DNA from 4 places in the Azospirillum sp. FG154 genome. Region 3 is predicted to be linked to each of the others. Evidence: riboswitches for the same ligand, from Rfam matches in the RefSeq annotation. Region 3 holds a riboswitch; each other region holds the start of a gene.
The links. Region 3 has a riboswitch for cobalamin ahead of ACODS4_RS20170 (ABC transporter substrate-binding protein). Riboswitches for the same ligand answer to the same signal wherever they lie in the genome.
Positions count from the first base shown of each region.

Region 1: linked by a shared signal. The riboswitch ahead of ACODS4_RS20805 (energy-coupling factor ABC transporter permease) and the one ahead of ACODS4_RS20170 (ABC transporter substrate-binding protein) in region 3 are both predicted to bind cobalamin.
Region 2: linked by a shared signal. The riboswitch ahead of ACODS4_RS21765 (energy-coupling factor ABC transporter permease) and the one ahead of ACODS4_RS20170 (ABC transporter substrate-binding protein) in region 3 are both predicted to bind cobalamin.
Region 4: linked by a shared signal. The riboswitch ahead of ACODS4_RS21380 (CbtB domain-containing protein) and the one ahead of ACODS4_RS20170 (ABC transporter substrate-binding protein) in region 3 are both predicted to bind cobalamin.

Region 1 is NZ_JBMDKF010000021.1:3,730-7,907, reverse strand. It holds gene ACODS4_RS20815 (DUF2244 domain-containing protein) at 36-614, opposite strand; gene ACODS4_RS20810 (DUF2946 domain-containing protein) at 688-1,119, opposite strand; cobalamin riboswitch at 1,281-1,502, shown strand; gene ACODS4_RS20805 (energy-coupling factor ABC transporter permease) at 1,647-2,303, shown strand; gene ACODS4_RS20800 (sensor histidine kinase) at 2,425-3,786, opposite strand; gene ACODS4_RS20795 (response regulator) at 3,783-4,178, opposite strand, start outside.
Region 2 is NZ_JBMDKF010000023.1:36,497-40,674, reverse strand. It holds gene ACODS4_RS21775 (mannitol dehydrogenase family protein) at 1-579, shown strand, start outside; gene ACODS4_RS21770 (UxaA family hydrolase) at 595-2,115, shown strand; cobalamin riboswitch at 2,192-2,400, shown strand; gene ACODS4_RS21765 (energy-coupling factor ABC transporter permease) at 2,541-3,197, shown strand; gene ACODS4_RS21760 (hypothetical protein) at 3,257-3,787, opposite strand; gene ACODS4_RS21755 (LysR substrate-binding domain-containing protein) at 3,872-4,178, opposite strand, start outside.
Region 3 is NZ_JBMDKF010000019.1:117,855-122,032, reverse strand. It holds gene ACODS4_RS20175 (FecCD family ABC transporter permease) at 1-507, opposite strand, end outside; gene ACODS4_RS20170 (ABC transporter substrate-binding protein) at 507-1,559, opposite strand; cobalamin riboswitch at 1,779-2,010, opposite strand; gene ACODS4_RS20165 (response regulator) at 2,069-2,719, opposite strand; gene ACODS4_RS20160 (prepilin peptidase) at 2,833-3,510, opposite strand; gene ACODS4_RS20155 (NUDIX hydrolase) at 3,500-4,178, opposite strand, start outside.
Region 4 is NZ_JBMDKF010000022.1:60,957-65,134, forward strand. It holds gene ACODS4_RS21370 (ABC transporter ATP-binding protein) at 1-561, opposite strand, end outside; gene ACODS4_RS21375 (ABC transporter ATP-binding protein) at 554-1,321, opposite strand; cobalamin riboswitch at 1,811-2,044, shown strand; gene ACODS4_RS21380 (CbtB domain-containing protein) at 2,086-2,265, shown strand; gene ACODS4_RS21385 (CbtA family protein) at 2,275-3,072, shown strand; gene cobW (cobalamin biosynthesis protein CobW) at 3,085-4,134, shown strand.

The DNA.
Region 1 (4,178 bases), on a different contig from region 3:
CAATGGAATGATGAAAAACGAACGCGCGGGAACGCTCAGCGTTCGGACGCTGGCAGGGCGGCGGCGTGGGCTAAGGGCGCGACCGGAGCGGACGTCCAAACGCCGTTCAGCCGGTTGGACGCCGTCGCCAATTCCGCTTTCAGCGCGGCGGCCAACGCCAGCCGCTCGTCAGCGGTCAGAAAGCCGCCGACGCTGATCCGGCGGCCATGGCTGCCCAGCGTCAGGCGGGGACCGGCGGAGCCGTCCGCCTCGACCGCGACGCGCAGCCAACTGGTTTGCCAATCGCTGACCGAGCGCCGACCGGCGCCGTCCATCTGCTCCACCCGCGTGCGGTCGGGCCAGACGCGGATGCGCTCGCTCATCCGACGGCGGCGGGAATCGCCGACCAGCGACCAGCCGACGAAGGCGGCGACCAGCAGCCCATAGGCCGCCATCGGCCACGCCCCCAGCCACAGCCAGGCGGTCAGGGTGATGGCGGCGTAGGCGACCAGAACCGCCGCGAAAATCACGCGGCCATGGCGGGTGCCGCTGTCGTTGGGGGTGAGCAGGGCGTCAAACAGCGGATCGGCGTCGGGCAACGCCGAATCCGCAGGAATCGAAGAGATTCCGGGCATGGGGAGACTCCACACGGGCAATCACGGGGCAAGACCGCGCGGAAGACAGGCTCCAACGCGGTCGCGAACGGGATCAGCCGAGGGAGGGGGGAGCGCGCGCCTGAAGGGTGGACAGGAACCAACCGGCGGCGATGCGGTCGCCGGGCAGCGCCTCCGGCCCATGACGCACGGCGTCGGTGGGCATGACCAGCGCGACCGGCGGCGGCAACGCCAAACCGCCGATCAACGGGCAGAGCGGGCAAGAGCCGCCGGACATCGCCGTGTCGGTTTGACCGCTGTCGGTTTTGCCGCTGTCAGGATCGACCGGCGCGCCACGATCATCGAGCAGCACGGTTTTGAAGCCGTCGGGCGTGCAAATGACGATCCGGGCGCTGTCCGAATCGTTGGTCGGCGCGGCCATGGCGGGCATCCAGGCCCAGGCGACGATCTGCAACAGCAACGCGACCGCGCCAGCCAACAGGCTGACCCGCCGCGTCCGTCGCGTCTTGTCCCGGTTCCCGATCATGCCGATCCATCGCTGTGCTCAACCGCTGCGCGCGTCACACGCAGCGCGACACATTACCCCAAGCGCCACGCCCGACACGAGCGGCATTTTCACGCAGGGGCGCCGTGCTTCCCAAAGCGGGGCGGTGAACGGAAAAAGCTTGGAGCGGCAAAGGCCACAGGGCTACGCTGCGTCCCGGTGGTGCGTGGCGTTCCCGGAATGCGTTTCAGGAATGGCCGCGTGAAAAGGGAATCCGGTGCGGCCCGTCAGGGCCAAATCCGGAGCTGCCCCCGCAACTGTAAACGGCAAGCGCCGGGTCACGACGCCACTGGCCAACCAGCCGGGAAGGCGACCCGACGCGCAAAGCCGCGAGCCAGGAGACCTGCCACCGTTCCAACAACCCCAGCAGGCCGTCGGTGGGACGGTCGGGAGGTGGCGATGACGTTTTATCCATCGGGCTGAGCCTTGAATCCGTCTGGCGAATCCGTCTGGCGCGTCTGGACGGCGCCCGCCCGCATTTCCGTTTTCATCGCTCAGGACATCCGCCCATGCACATCGAACCCGGCGTCCTCGACGCCGTCAAAGTCACCGCCGCGAACGGCGCGGCGCTCGCCACGCTGGCCGCCTACAGCCCGGCTCTGGTCCGCCAGCCGGTCGAGCTGGTCAAGACCGCCTTCGCGGCGCTGTTCTTCTCCATCTTCATGGAAATCTTCCATTTGCCGGTGGGCGCGTCGGAGCTGCATTTCATCGGCGCGTCGGCCGTCTATTTCACCTTTGGTTTCCTGCCCACCCTGTTTGGCTTCGCCATCGGCCTGCTGCTGCAAGGCGCGCTGTTCGAGCCGCAGGATCTGCTGCATCTGGGCGTCAACAGCCTGTCGCTGATCGTGCCGCTGGTCGCCGTCCACGAAACGGTGGGCAAGCGTTTCTTCGCCGAGGGCGCGGCCAAGGCGACGGTGACGTGGCGGCGCATCATGGCCTTCGACGCCGCCTATTATTCCGGCGTGGTCGCCATGGTCGGCTTCTGGCTGTTCCTGGGCGAAGAGGCGACGCCGCTGGCCGATTGGGCGCTGTTCGCCGCCTCCTACCTGCCGCTGGTCCTGTGCGAGCCGGTCTTCACCTGGGTGGCGCTGAAAGGCGTCGACCGCCTGACCGCCGCCAACCCGCTGCGCCGCGTCACCGCGCTGGACCGTTTGGCGCTGGCCTGAGCGCTGATCGGCGATTGAGGTGGCCCCGCTTTCTGAACCAGAAGGCAGGGCCACCTCCGTCACGACCGTCATGGAGTTGCGGGGCGGCGCTCTTTCAGCAGCGGCTCATAGCGCGCGTCGGTCAGCGTTTTGAAAAAATGGCCGGCAGGGTGAGGGTTGCGCGCAGCCCGCCGCCTGACCGGTTCTCCAGGGAAATGTCTCCCCCATGTCCCCGGGCGATGGACCGGGCGATGGACAGGCCCAGACCAACGCCCCCGGTGGAACGGTTCCGCGACCGTTCGAGGCGTACGAAAGGCTCGAAGACCCGCTCCAAATCCACCGGCGCGATGCCCGGCCCGCAGTCGTCGACCACCACGCGGACCTCCACGCCGACCGGAGCCACCGACACCGCCGCCGCATCGCCATAGGCCACGGCATTGTCCACCAGATTCCGGATGACCCGCCGCATCGCGGCCGGACGGCAGGTCACCGGAAGCTTCGCTGTCCCGTCGAAGGAAACCGGCGCGCCGACGTCGGCCATGTCGTCGCAGACGCTTTCGACCAGCGAGACGAGATCCACCGCCCGCGCCTCCTCGCCGCCCTCCTCGCGGGCGAAGGTCAGGATGGCTTCGGCGGTCAGCCGCAGCTCCTCGACGTTCTGCAACATTCTCTGCTTCGTCTCGCCGTCGTCGAGCAGTTCGACCCGCAAACGCAGGTTGGTGATCGGCGTCCGCAGATCGTGACTGACCGCCGCCAGCATCCGCGTCCGGTCATCGACGAACCGGCGCAACCGGGCGCCCATGACGTTGAAGGCCGTCGCCGCCCGCCGCACCTCGACCGGCCCCGTCCTCTCGTCCAGCTCCACCGCCTCGCCGCGTCCAAGCCGCTCGGCGGCCTCGCCGATCGACCGGAGCGGACGGGAGATCCGGCGGGAGATGAAGAAGGCGACCAGCGCCACCATGGCGACGGCGGAGAAGATGGACAGCGCCATCGACCCGGCGGGCACCCCTGGGCGAGGGGGCAGCACCGTCGCGGCATTCAGCCAACGGCCGTCGGGAAACAGGACCGAGGCCATGAACTTCAGATGCTCCAGTCCATTCAGGTCATCCAATGGCGGCGTGGTCGGCCGCATGATCTGGACCCGGACCTCCCGGAACGACGTCCCGACCATGGCGCTGAGCCGGGCGCGCGCCGCAAGGATCTCCTCCGTCTGGTGGACATAGGCGGCCAGCTCCTGGCGATCCCACCAGAAGCGAAATTCCGCGCTGCCGGACGCCTCCAGAACATCGTCGTGCAGAGCGGGGGGCGTCGCCGCGACCAGCCGGATGGTCGCCGCAGTCTTGGCGATGGTGTCGTCCAGCCGCAGTTGCTGGATCGCCAACGCGCGCTCATCCAGATAGACGACCCAGCTTCCCAGCTTTCCCACCACGACGGCGGCCGTGAGCAGCAGGACCATCTGGGTGAACAGGGTTCGCGGCACGATGCGGCGGAGCAGGCCGGTCACGGCAGGTCCCTCACGTCGGCGGCGAAGGAATAGCCGCCGCCCCAGACCGTTTTGATCAGGGCCGGATTCCGAGGGTCGCTTTCCACCTTGCGGCGGAGACGGCTGACCTGATTGTCGATGCTGCGGTCGAAGGCGTCGGCGGCCCTGCCCTTGGTCAGGTCGAGCAGCTGCTCGCGGGACAGCACGAGGCCGGGACGGCGCACGAACGCCTCCAGCAGGAGGAACTCCGACGTGCTGAGCGAGACCGCCACGCCATCGGCGCCCGTCAACTCCCGCCGCCCCATGTCCAGCACCCAGCCGTCGAACTCCACGCGCGGGCTGGCGCCGCGTCGGCGGGCCGGTTCCGTGGGCAGGCTGCGGCTGCGGCGCAGCACGGCCTTGATCCGCGCCAG
Region 2 (4,178 bases), on a different contig from region 3:
CTGCCCGCCGCCTTTTTGCGCTATCTGGCGGAGGATTGCCGCTGGGCCAACAGTCTGGTCGACCGCATCGTGTCGGAGCCGTTGCGCCCGGTCGGCGCGGTGGCCGAACCCTACGCCCTGTGGGCCATCGAACGGCAAGACGGGTTGATCCTGCCCTGCGTCCACCCGGCGATCCAACTGGTGGACGAACTGGCCCCGGTGGAGCGGTTGAAGCTGCATCTTCTCAACCTCGGCCACACCTGGTTGGCCGACGGCTGGCTGAGAGAGGGGCGCGCGCCGGAAGAAACCGTGTTCCAGGCGATGAACGTCCCGGCCATCCGCGACGATTTGGAAGCGCTGTGGCGGGAGGAGGTGTTGCCGGTCTTCGCCGCGCTGGGCCAGGGGTCGGAAGCCGAAACCTACCGCGACAGCGTGCGCGACCGCTTTCTCAACCCGTTCCTGGATCACCGTCTGGCCGACATCGCGCAAAACCACGCCGACAAGCTTCAACGCCGTCTGGCCCCGGTGGTGGCGCTGGCCGCCGATTTGACCCTGTCCATCCCGCAGGCGCGTTTGCGCGCCGCCTTGACCTGTCTCTAAAAGGACGCCGAACCGATGACCGCGCCCGCTCTCATCCTGCTGAACCCCGCCGATTCCGTCGCCGTCGCCACCCGCGAGATTGCGGCGGGAACGCCCGTGCAGGTCGGCGACTTCACCGGCGTGGCGCGCGACGCCATCCCCAGCGGCCACAAGATCGCGCTGCGGGCGCTCGGTGTTGGCGCGCCGGTGCTGAAATACGGGCAGGTCATCGGCAGCGTGACGCAGCCGATCGAGGCGGGCGCGCATGTCCACGTCCACAATCTGGGCATGGGCGACGCCCGGCTGGACGAGGCTGTGGGCGGCGCCTACCAACCGACGACGGTGACGGAGGACGCGAGTTTTCAAGGGATCGTCCGCTCTTCCGGCAAGGTCGGCACGCGCAATTACATCGGCGTCATCGCCAGCGTGAATTGCTCCGCCACCGTCTGCCGCTACATCGCCGAGGCGTTCAAGGGCGACGCGCTGGCCGACTTCCCGAACGTTGACGGCGTCGTCGCCATCACCCACGGCAGCGGTTGCGGCATGAGCGGCAGCGGCGAGGGGCTGGCGATCCTGCGCCGCACCCTGCGCGGCTACGCCGACCACCCGAACTTTGCCGGGATCCTGCTGATCGGGCTGGGCTGCGAGGTCAACCAACTCGCCCCGTTGGCCGACAGCCTCGCCCCGCGCGCCGAGGGACTGCTCGCCCGTTTGACCATCCAGGACGAAGGCGGCACCCGCGAAACGGTGGAGCGTGGGATTGCGCTGATTAAGGCCATGCTGCCCGTCGCCAACGCCGTCACCCGCCAGACGGTCCCGGCGCGTCATCTGACGGTCGGGCTGCAATGCGGCGGTTCCGACGGCTATTCCGGCATCACCGCCAACCCGGCCTTGGGCGCGGCGGTCGATCTGCTGGTGCGGCAGGGCGGCACCGCCATCCTGTCGGAAACGCCGGAGATTTACGGGGCCGAGCATCTGCTGACCGCGCGGGCGGCCAGCCCGGCCATCGCCGACAAGTTGCTGGGACAAATCCGTTGGTGGGAGGAGTACACCCGGATGCACAAGGGCGACATGAACAACAACCCGTCCCCCGGCAACAAGGCGGGCGGCATCACCACCATTCTGGAAAAATCGCTGGGCGCGGTCGCCAAGGCGGGCGGAACCGGGTTGATGGGCGTGGTCGATTACGCCGAACCAGCGGCGCCGCGTGGTTTGGTCTTCATGGACACGCCGGGTTACGACCCGGTGTCGGCGACTGGGCAGGTGGCGGGCGGGGCGACGTTGATCTGCTTCACCACCGGGCGCGGATCGACCTATGGCTGCAAGCCGACGCCCTCGCTGAAGCTCGCCACCAACAGCGCGCTGTTCCGCCGTATGAGCATGGACATGGATTTCAACGCCGGAATCATCCTGGACGACGGCGTCAGCGTCGCCGAAGCCGGGGCGGCGCTGTTCCAACTGATGCTCGACACCGCGTCCGGCGCGCCCACCCGCAGCGAGGCGCACGGCATGGGCGACAACGAGTTTGTGCCCTGGCAGTTGGGCGCGGTTATGTGAGGCGATTGGCGTCGTCACGCGCAACGCGGCGGGGCGCCCCACGCGCGAAAAGACTTGGATTGAGAGAGACCGCCGGGCTACCCTTCTGCCCGGTGGTGCGCGGCGTTCCAGCGACGGCCGCGTGAAAAGGGAATCCGGTGCGGTCCAACAGGGCCAAATCCGGGGCTGCCCCCGCAACTGTAAGCGGTGAGCATTGGGTCACGACGCCACTGGCCATCCAGCCGGGAAGGCGACCCAATGCGTGACGCCGCAAGCCAGGAGACCTGCCACCGTTCCAACAACCCCAGCACGCCGTCGGTGGGACGGCGGGGAGGTGGCGATGACGTTTTTCTTATCGGGCTGAGCGTTGAGTCCGTCCGACCAAGCGCGGCTTTTGGGGCGCGACTGGTCGCATTTCCGCTTTTCACCGCTCAGGACATCCGCACATGCACATTGAACCCGGCGTCCTTGACGCCGTCAAAGTCACCGCCGCGAATAGCGCGGCGGTGGCGGCGCTGGCCGTTTACAGCCCGGCGCTGATTCGCAAGCCAGTTGAACTGGTTAAAACCGCCTTTGCGGCGCTGTTCTTTTCCATCTTCATGGAGATCTTCCATCTGCCGGTCGGCCCGTCGGAACTGCATTTTATCGGCGCGTCCGCCGTCTATTTCACCTTCGGCTTCCTGCCCACTCTGTTCGGATTCGCCATCGGCCTGCTGCTGCAAGGCGTGTTGTTCGAGCCGCAGGATCTGCTGCATCTGGGCGTCAACAGCCTGTCGCTGATCGTGCCCCTGGTCACGGTTCATGAAACCGTGGGCAAGCGCTTCTTCGCTGAGGGCGCGGCCAAGGCCACCGTCACATGGCGGCGCATCATGGCCTTCGACGCCGCTTATTATTCCGGCGTGGTCGCCATGGTCGGCTTTTGGCTGTTCCTGGGCGAAGAGGCCACACCGCTGGCCGATTGGGCGCTGTTCGCCGCCTCCTATCTGCCGCTGGTGCTGTGCGAGCCGGTCTTCACCTGGGTGGCGTTGAAGGGCGTTGATCGTTTGACCGTCGCCAGCCCGCTGCGTCGCGTCACCGCGCTGGACCGCTTGGCGCTCGCTTGACGCCAACGCGGTAGAAAATCGACCGACGGCGTCGCACGGACAAGACGTCGTCGGTTCGATCAATGCACCAACCGGGAGCCGGGATCGGCGCCAACCATCCGCCGGGATTCGGGGAAGTCGATCACCCGCCCGGTCACGGGGGCGCCGTCATGCAGCGTCGGCAGATGCAAACCGGCGCGGTCCAGCGCGTGGGCCAGAATGCACAGCGGCGCCAAAGCCATGCGGACCCCCGACATCGCCAGCCAATCCGCCAGCAAAACCCCGGCGTCGCCGTGCTGGTCCTGTTGAATCAAACGAATCATGCCGAGCAACCGGGCCTCGTCGGTTCCCAGCGCCGGGCAGGTCGGGCGGTGAACGTCCAGCGGGCGCAGCGCGGCGGCGATGGTGACGCGCATCACCGTGTCAAAGGCGACCGCCGCGTCGTTGGACAGACCCGCCGCCATCAAACCATCCTGCCAATGGGGATGCGCCTTTTCGGGATCCCGCAACGGTTCGGCCCACAGGCGCAAGGTCATCACCACCAGATTTTCCGCCGTCTTGAGTTCGGCAAGACGCTTGCGGTGGTCGGAGAAGGTGGGGGTGGTCGGCATCGACGGCTCCGGTTCGGGGTGAACACGGGGCGGAGCGTAAAACCGGGGCGCTTTATTTGCAAATGATTCTTAATAGCGACTGTGTCAGCGATATTCAGGCCGCCGCGCCAACCCCGCCTTCAGATGGCGGATGGCGGCGTGAACCTTGGGCGGGGCGTGGCGCTTTTGCGGGTAGACGGCCCAGACGGCGGTGTTGGGTGGGGTGTGCTGTGGCAGCAGATGCGCAAGCCGCCCGTCGGCGATGGGGGCCTTGACGTAATAATCGGGCAGTTGGCACAGGCCAAAGCCGCGCAGCGCGGCGTCGAGCACGGAAAAGCCGCTGTTGCAACGCCAGCGCCCGCGCGGGCGGAACAACCAATCCCGCCCGCCATCGTCGAACAGCCAATGGTCG
Region 3 (4,178 bases):
GATGTAGGAGGTCATGGCGTTGAACAGTTGCGACCCCGCCACCCCGGCCAGCAGCACGCGGTCCGACCCGCCGCCGCTTCCCATCGCCAGCAACCCGACCAGCGCGATGGCGGCGACCGCGCCGAGAAAGGCGCCGCCCGACAGCGACAGCGCCCCACCGCCGATCCCGGCGATCATCACCAGAACCGCGCCGGTGGACGCCCCGGCGGAAATCCCCAACACATAGGGTTCCGCTAGCGGGTTGCGCAGCAGCGCTTGCAGGATGACGCCCGACACCGCCAACGCCCCGCCGCAACAGGCGGCGACCAGCGCGCGGCTGAGCCGGTAGTCCCAGACCACCCCCTCTTGAATGCGGTTGAGCGGAAAGGCGGTTCCGAACAGGCGGTTGCCCACCGTTTTGACGATGATCTCCAGCGGGATGGTCATCTCGCCAATCGACGCGGCGAGCGCGATGGCGAAACCCAGCGCCGCCAAGGCCAGAAGGGCGACGGCGACCGGCTTTCCCATCACCGCGCCATCCCGAAGGACGCGATGCCGGCGGCCAACGCCTCGATGCCGTCGATGGTGCGGATGGTGGGATTCATCGACTGCGCGTCCATCAGGACGACGCGGTTTTGCCGCACGGCCTCCAGCGTGCTGGCGACCGGATCGCTGGTCAGGAAGGCGCGCTTCACCGCCGGATCGTCGGCGGCGTAGCGGCGGCGGTCCATCGTGGCGATGACGATGACCGTCGGATTCGCGGCGGCGATGCCCTCCCAACCGATCAACGGCCATTCCTCGTTGGTGGCGATGACGTTGCGGGCGCCCAGCGTGGACAGGATGTAGGCCGGGGCGCCGTTCCGCCCGGCGACGAAGGCGTCGCCTTTCACGTCCTTGCTGGAAAACCAGAAGACGACGGGAACGTCCTTGGCCTTGCCCGCCACGGCGGCGACGGCGGCGGCCTCGCGTTGGCGCAGTTGCGCGACCAGCGCCTCGCCCCGGTCGTTGACGTCGAAGATTTGGGCCAGTTCGCGGATCTCCTGATAGACCAGATCCATGGTGAACATCCGCTTGCGCACCCCGTCGCCGCTGCCGGAATTGTCCTTTTCCACGCAATCGGACGGCGACAGATAGGTTGGGACGCCCAAGCCCGCGAACTGCTCGCGCTTGCCGACCGACCCGTTCGGGCCGACGTGCCATTCAAATTGCGCCGTCACCAGATCCGGCGCTTGGCCGACCACCGCCTCAAAGCTGGGGTCGTTGTCGGCCAAACGCTTGATCTTGCTGTTGGCGGCTTCAAAGGGCTTCAGCACCGGGCCGACCCAAACGGCTGTGCCGACGATCCGGTCGGCCAACCCCAGCGACAGCAGAATTTCCGTGCTGCTCTGGCCGATGGACACGGCGCGCTTGGGGGCCTGGTCAAAGCGGATCGGCACGCCGCAATTCTGAAGGGTCAACGGATAATGGGTGGCCTCGGCGGCGACCGCCGGGCTGGACAGACCGAACAAAGCGGCGAGCGCGCCGACGGCGCAAAGCGACGCCGCGCGGCGCCAGCGGGAAACGGACATGGCGATGGTCATGATGATCCTGGAACGCAAAATGCGGGACGATCCCGCGCGACGACGCGCAAGGATGGTGAATCAAACGGGGGAAAAGCGCGCGACGGCGCGACGCCTCAACAGCTCCGGCGGATGGGCCGGTCGTTGGATGGGCGGCGGCGACAGCGGAAAGATCGGCGCGCAAAGAGCGCGCGCGGCGTCATCATGAGGACTCCTGCCCCGGGCAACCCCGCCCGGCATGGGATTTCAACGACGACGGCAGGTCTCCTGGCTCACGGATCATGGCGTTCGGTCTGCCTTCCCACAGGCCGGGGGAACCGGCGCGCAGTGGCATGACGGCCTTGGGGGCAAGGCGTCACAAGGACCTTTGGCGATCCGCTGACAGTTGCGGGGGCAGCCACGGATTCCGCGCGGACGCGTCACCGTGTTCCCTTTTGATCCCCAGAGGGGAACCGTCGAGCGCGGACGTTATAATATAACAGACGGGTGGTCAATCATTATCAGTCGCGGATCGGCGCGACCGCGCCGCCTCACTCCACCGGCGGCGGCGGGGCGGGGGCCAGGGCCAGTTGGCTGGCCAGAACGGCGGCCTGGGTGCGGGTCAGCACGTTCAGTTTGCGCAGGATCGTGGTGACGTGGGCCTTCACCGTGGTTTCGGCGACGTTCATCTCATAGGCGATTTGCTTGTTCAACTTGCCCTCGGCGATGCCCGCCAGCACGCGAAGCTGTTGCGGGGTCAGGGTCGCCGCGCGCTGGGCCGGGTCGGGGGCCTCGGCGTCGTGCGCGCCGTGGAGTTCCGGCAACCACAATTCGCCGTCCAACACCGCGTTGATCGCCTCGACGATCTGGGTGTTGGGGGCGGATTTCGGCACGAAGCCTGAGGCGCCGTAATCAATCGAACGCTGGATCGTCACCGGATCTTCCGACGCCGAGACCACGATCACCGGAATCGCCGGATGTTCGGAGCGCAGCATCATCAAGCCGATCAGCCCACTCATCCCCGGCATGTGCAGGTCGAGCAGGATGATGTCCACCCCCTCGCCGGTTTCCAGCACCGGCTTGATCTGGTCGAACCGCGAGACTTCCAGAATCTCGGCCCCGGCCATCGCCTGCCCAATGGTTTGGGCCAAGGCGGTGCGCATCAGCGGGTGGTCGTCGGCGATCAGAATGCGGTGAGACATGGACAATCCGATGTGAAAACCATAACGACCAGTATCGGCCCCCCGGCGCGCGTTGACAACTGCGCCCAACGCCGCGCGGCAAGCTTTCCCACCAAAAAGAAAAGTTGCAGCGCTTAAGCGCCGCCGTCGGCCAACCATAGCAGCCACAGCGCCGCCGCCAGATAGGGGCCAAACGCGATTGACGCGCCGCCGGAAAGGCGGTCCCGCCGCGCCGCCGCCAGGGCGACCGTCACCCCCAGCGCGCTGAGCGCCGCCAGCAGAACGACGTTCGGCAGCCCTTCCATCCCAAGCCAAGCCCCCGCGACGGCCAACAGTTTCGCGTCGCCCAGCCCCAACCCATCGCGCCCGCGCAAACGGCGATAGCCCGCCGCCAGACCGGCGAACAGGGCGTAGCCAAGCGCCGCCGCCGCCGTGTGGTTGGTCAGCGCGTCGGTCAAACCGCCCGCCGGAGCTTCCCACGCCGTCACCGTCAAGCCGAAGGGAATCAAGGGCAGCAAGACGACATCGGGCAGCAAGCGCCGCCGCGCGTCCACCAGGGACGCCAGCAGCAAGGCCCACCCGAACAGGCAGCCAACCGGCAGCAGGGACCAGGGCAACGCCAGCGCCGTGATCGCCGCCACCGCCGCCGCGCCCGCCGTCGCCCATGGGCGCGGACGTCCGCGCCAGCCTTCATCCTCCGGCCAAGGGCGATCAGGCAGCGCCTCGGCCATCGCGCCGATCACCCGCCCGACCGGCAGAGCGGCGAGAGCGCAGAGCGACGCCATGCCGAAAAACGGAAGGTCAGCGGCCATTGGACGCGGGCGGCGCGGACGGGTCGGCGGAGGGGATCGCCCCGGCGCTGGTCCGTTCGTGGATGGCTTGACGGCGGAAGCGATGGAGTTCGGCGGGGCGTCCGCCGGTCTGGCTTTCAAAGCTGCCGGTCGGTTCGACCAGACCGCCGGAAATCATCAGGCGGCGGAAATTCTGCTTGTGCACCCGTTCGCCCGACAGGGCTTCGACCACCTGTTGAAGCTGGTGCAGGGTGAAGGTGGGCGGCAGCAATTCAAACACGATGGGGCGGTATTTCAGCTTGCCGCGCAGCCGCTCCAGCGCGGAGGCGAGGACGCGCCGCCCGTCGCGCGCCATCGGACGGCCCAGCGCGCGCGGCAGGACGCCGCCGGGCGGCGGAGCCTCGGCCATCCTTGCCGCCAAATCGCGGTCGCGAAAGGATTCGACGACCAAACCGGCCTCGTACAGTATCTCATACCGTTCGAGAACCCGCTCCATGTCCCAATCGGCCCCATCCAGACCGAAGGCGAGCTGCGCGCGTTCCCCACGCCGGGCGCGCGCCTCGTCGTCGCCCGCCGCCGCGATCCAGCCGCGCAACGCCGGGATGATGACGCTGTCCAGCAGGGCCGGGCGCTGGTCGCGCCAATCCTCCCACGGGAAATGCTCGTACAACGCGCGCCATTCCGCCGCC
Region 4 (4,178 bases), on a different contig from region 3:
TTTCAAGGCGCGGACGGCGACGCCAATTTGTTCGATGATGACCGGGGCCAGACCCTCCGTCGGCTCGTCCAGCAAAATCAGATTGGCGCCGGTGCGCAGGATGCGGGCGATGGCCAGCATCTGCTGTTCGCCGCCCGACAAGCGGGTGCCTTGCGTCGTTCCACGCCCTTTCAGATTGGGGAACAGATCGTAAATCTGCTCCACCGTCATGCCGCCTTCCTTGATGACCGGCGGCAGGGTCAGGTTTTCATCGACGCTGAGGCTGGAGAAGATGCCGCGCTCTTCCGGGACGTAACCGATGCCCAGACGCGGGATCTTGTGCTGGGCCATGCCGATCAGTTCGCTCCCCTGGAAGCGGATGGAGCCGGTGCGCCGCCCGATGATGCCCATGATCGAGCGCATGGTGGACGTCTTGCCCGCCCCGTTGCGGCCCAACAGGGTCACGACCTCGCCCTGACGAACCTCCAGGCTGACGCCGTGCAGGACGTGGCTTTCGCCGTAAAAGCCGTGCAGATCGTTGATTTCCAGCATGGCTGTCTTGGTGATCGAACCGTCAGGCATGCCCTGCTCCCCCACCCGTGCCCATATAGGCTTCCATGACCTGGGCGTTGCGCGATACGACGTCGTATGGACCTTCGGCGAGGATTTCGCCGCGCCGCAGGACGGTGATGGTGTCCGACAGATGGGCGACGACCGACAGATTGTGCTCCACCATCAGCACGGTGCGGCTGGCCGCCACCCGTTTGATGAGCGCGGCGGTTCCCTCGATGTCCTCATGCCCCATGCCGGCCAGCGGTTCGTCCAGCAGCATCACTTCGGGATCGAGCGCCAGGGTGGTGGCGATTTCCAGCGCGCGCTTGCGGCCATAGGGCAGTTCAGCGGCCAGATGATAGGCCCACGGCGACAGATTGACGTCCTCGATCAGTTCCAGCGCCCGCTGGTGCAGGTCGTGCAGGGTCGATTCCGATTTCCAGAAATGAAAACTGGTGCCGAGCGGGCGTTGCAGGGCGACGCGGACATTCTCCAGCACGCTCAGATGCGGGAAGACCGCCGAGATCTGGAAGGAGCGCACCAGCCCCATCAACGCGATGTCCGCCGGTTTGGCGCCGGTGATGTCCCGGCCCTTGTAGAGAATTTGCCCACGGGTCGGCGTCAGGAACTTGGTGAGCAGGTTGAACACCGTGCTCTTGCCCGCTCCGTTCGGCCCGATCAGCGCGTGGATGGCGCCCCGGCGAACCTGGAGGTTCACCTCTTTCACCGCGACGAAGCCCTTGAACTCTTTCGTCAGGCCGCGCGCTTCCAGGATGATGTCGTCGGTCATCGGCTGTGCAATCCCCTCCCCTGTCGTCCTCGTGGTTCCCGGCCGCTTCTCCGGTGGGACGTTTGCCGTTGTTGGTAAGCATGAAGCGTGCCAACCGGCGGCCATGATCGCAAAGCGCCCGAATCCCTTTGCGTCCCAAGGGCTGGCCGTTTCGGTCGTGAAAGCGGCGCACTTAGGAAAGCGTCAGAATCTCGGACACTCTGTCCAACCAACATGACACCACGCGAAGCGTTCGTCACCAACACCGTCAGGATGACGGACGTTTCCGTATGGTCGAAGCGCAGGGCAATCGGGTGAAGGGTTATAAACCTGTATAGAGGATTTTCCGTCATCCCCGCGAAGGCGGGGATCCAGGCTTTTCGGTCAGATTCTCTCTGCGAACTCTGGATCCCCGCCTTCGCGGGGATGACGAATTTCCCAATGAAGGAATTTCAAGCCTTCACCCGATTGCCCTGGGTCGATGCGGCTTGCAAATCGGACGAACGGCTGCGATGGTGAGAAACCGACGGTGCCGGGCCACGCCGCTTGCGGAATGGCCGGGATAATAGGGAATACGGTGCGGGTTCCGGGTTGCCCCAGAACCTTACGCCGTGGCTGCCCCCGCAACTGTGTGCGGCGAGTTCCTCTTCGCTACGCCACTGGCCTTAAAACGGGCTGGGAAGGCCGAAGACCAAGGAGCGACGACCCGCGAGCCAGGAAACCTGCCGCCGGACGATGACGTTCATTCCAACCCCGCCGGGTGTGGCGGGACAGAAGGATATGCCATGATGACCAGCCGTTCGCTTCGCGCCACCGCCGGAACCTCCGCCCGCACCGCCGTCGCGGCCTTCGCCGCCATGCTGTTGGGCAGCTTCCTGCTGTACGGCGTCGGCTTCGCCCAGCCGCAGCAGATCCACGACGCGGCGCACGACGCCCGTCACTCTTTCGCGTTCCCCTGCCACTAAGCCAGGATCATGGAATTGTTCCGGCGGCTGTTTACAGCCGCCTTGGTCGCGGGCGTGCTTTCCGGCACGGCCGCTTCCGTCGTTCAGCAGGTGACGACCGTCCCGCTGATCCTTGAGGCTGAAAAATACGAGGTGGTGACTCCGCCCGTGGCCGCCGCCCCCGCCCCCGCGATGGTCGGCCCGGTGGCTCAGGCCGCCATGGCGGCGTTGGCGCCCGCGTCCTCAGACCACGCGCATCACCACGCCGCCGCCCCGGTTCGCGAAATTGGCGAAGGCGTGCCGACCACCGCCGAAGAAGCCTTTCAACGGCTGTGGACCACCGTGGCGTCCAATTTGCTGGCGGGCGTCGGCTACGCCCTGTTGATCGGCGGCGTCATGCTGCTGATCGGCGAGCGGGTGGACGCGCGCCGTGGCTTGTTGTGGGGTTTGGGCGGTTTCATCGCCTTTTCCCTGGCTCCGGCCTATGGTTTGCCGCCCGAATTGCCGGGCATGGCGGGCGCTGATCTGGAAGCGCGGCAACTCTGGTGGTTCGCGACGGCGATCTGCGCGGCGGGCGGTTTGCTGGCGGTGGCGTTTTCGCGCAACCCGGTCATTCTGGCTGGCGGCGTCCTGCTGGCGGCCCTGCCGCATCTGGTCGGCGCCCCCCACGCGGAATCAGCCGCTGGCGCGGTTCCGCCGGAATTGGCGGCGCGTTTCGTCACCTTGTCGCTGGGAACGGCGGCGCTGTTCTGGGCGGTTCTCGGCAGCGTTTCCGGCATGATGATGAGCCGCGTCATCGGCTCCAACGATTCCGACGATGATTTTTAAGGGCGAAGGCGCATGTCCGCACAAAACAAAGCGGTGGTCGGCAAGACGCCCGCCACCGTCATCACCGGCTTTCTCGGGGCCGGAAAAACCACGCTGATCCGTGGCCTGCTGGAGCGGGCCGACGGGCGGCGTCTGGCGCTCATCATCAACGAGTTCGGCGACGTCGGCATCGACGGCGACATCCTGCGCGCCTGCGGCAACCCGACCTGCACCGACGACGACGTCATCGAACTGGCGAACGGCTGTCTGTGCTGCACCGTCGCCGATGATTTCGTCCCGGCGATTGAAAAGCTGCTGGCCCGCCCGAACCCGCCGGAGCACATCATCATCGAAACCAGCGGTCTGGCTCTGCCCAAGCCGCTGGTCCAGGCCTTCCACTGGCCCGCGATCAAAAGCCGGGTGACGGTCGATGGCGTGATCGCCGTGGTGGACGCGGCGGCGGCGGCGGAAGGGCGCTTCGCCCCCGATCCGGCGGTTCTGGCCGCCCAACGCGAAGCCTCCGGCACGGTCGATCACGAAACCCCGGTCGAGGAGGTGTTCGAGGATCAATTGCTCTGCGCCGATCTGATCGTGGTCAACAAGACCGACCTGATCGACGCCGCCGATCTGGCGCGCGTGGAGGGGTTGATCGGCGACGCCCTGAACCGCGACGCCAAGCTGGTCCGCGCGGCGCACGGCGCGGTGGATCCGCTGGTCCTGCTGGGCGTCGGCGCGGCGGTCGAGGACGACCTCGCCAACCGCCCCAGCCACCATGACGAGGAAGAGGGCCACGACCACGACGACTTCACCAGCTTCGTGGTGGAACTGCCGCCGCAGCCCGACCCCGACGCGCTGGCGGCGTCGCTGGCCGAGGTCGCGGCGGTGCATGGCGTGTTGCGGCTGAAGGGCTTCATCGACGTGCCGGGCAAGCCGATGCGCTTGCTGGTCCAGGGCGTCGGCGCGCGGGTGCAAACCCATTACGACCGCCTGTGGAAAGCGGGCGAGGAGCGCCGCAGCCGTCTGGTGGTGATCGGCGAAACCGGCCTGGACCACGACGCCGTGCGACGGGCCATCGCGGGATAGGGTCGCGGGGGAGGCTTTTCTCCCCCACCTTAAGAATCCCTCTC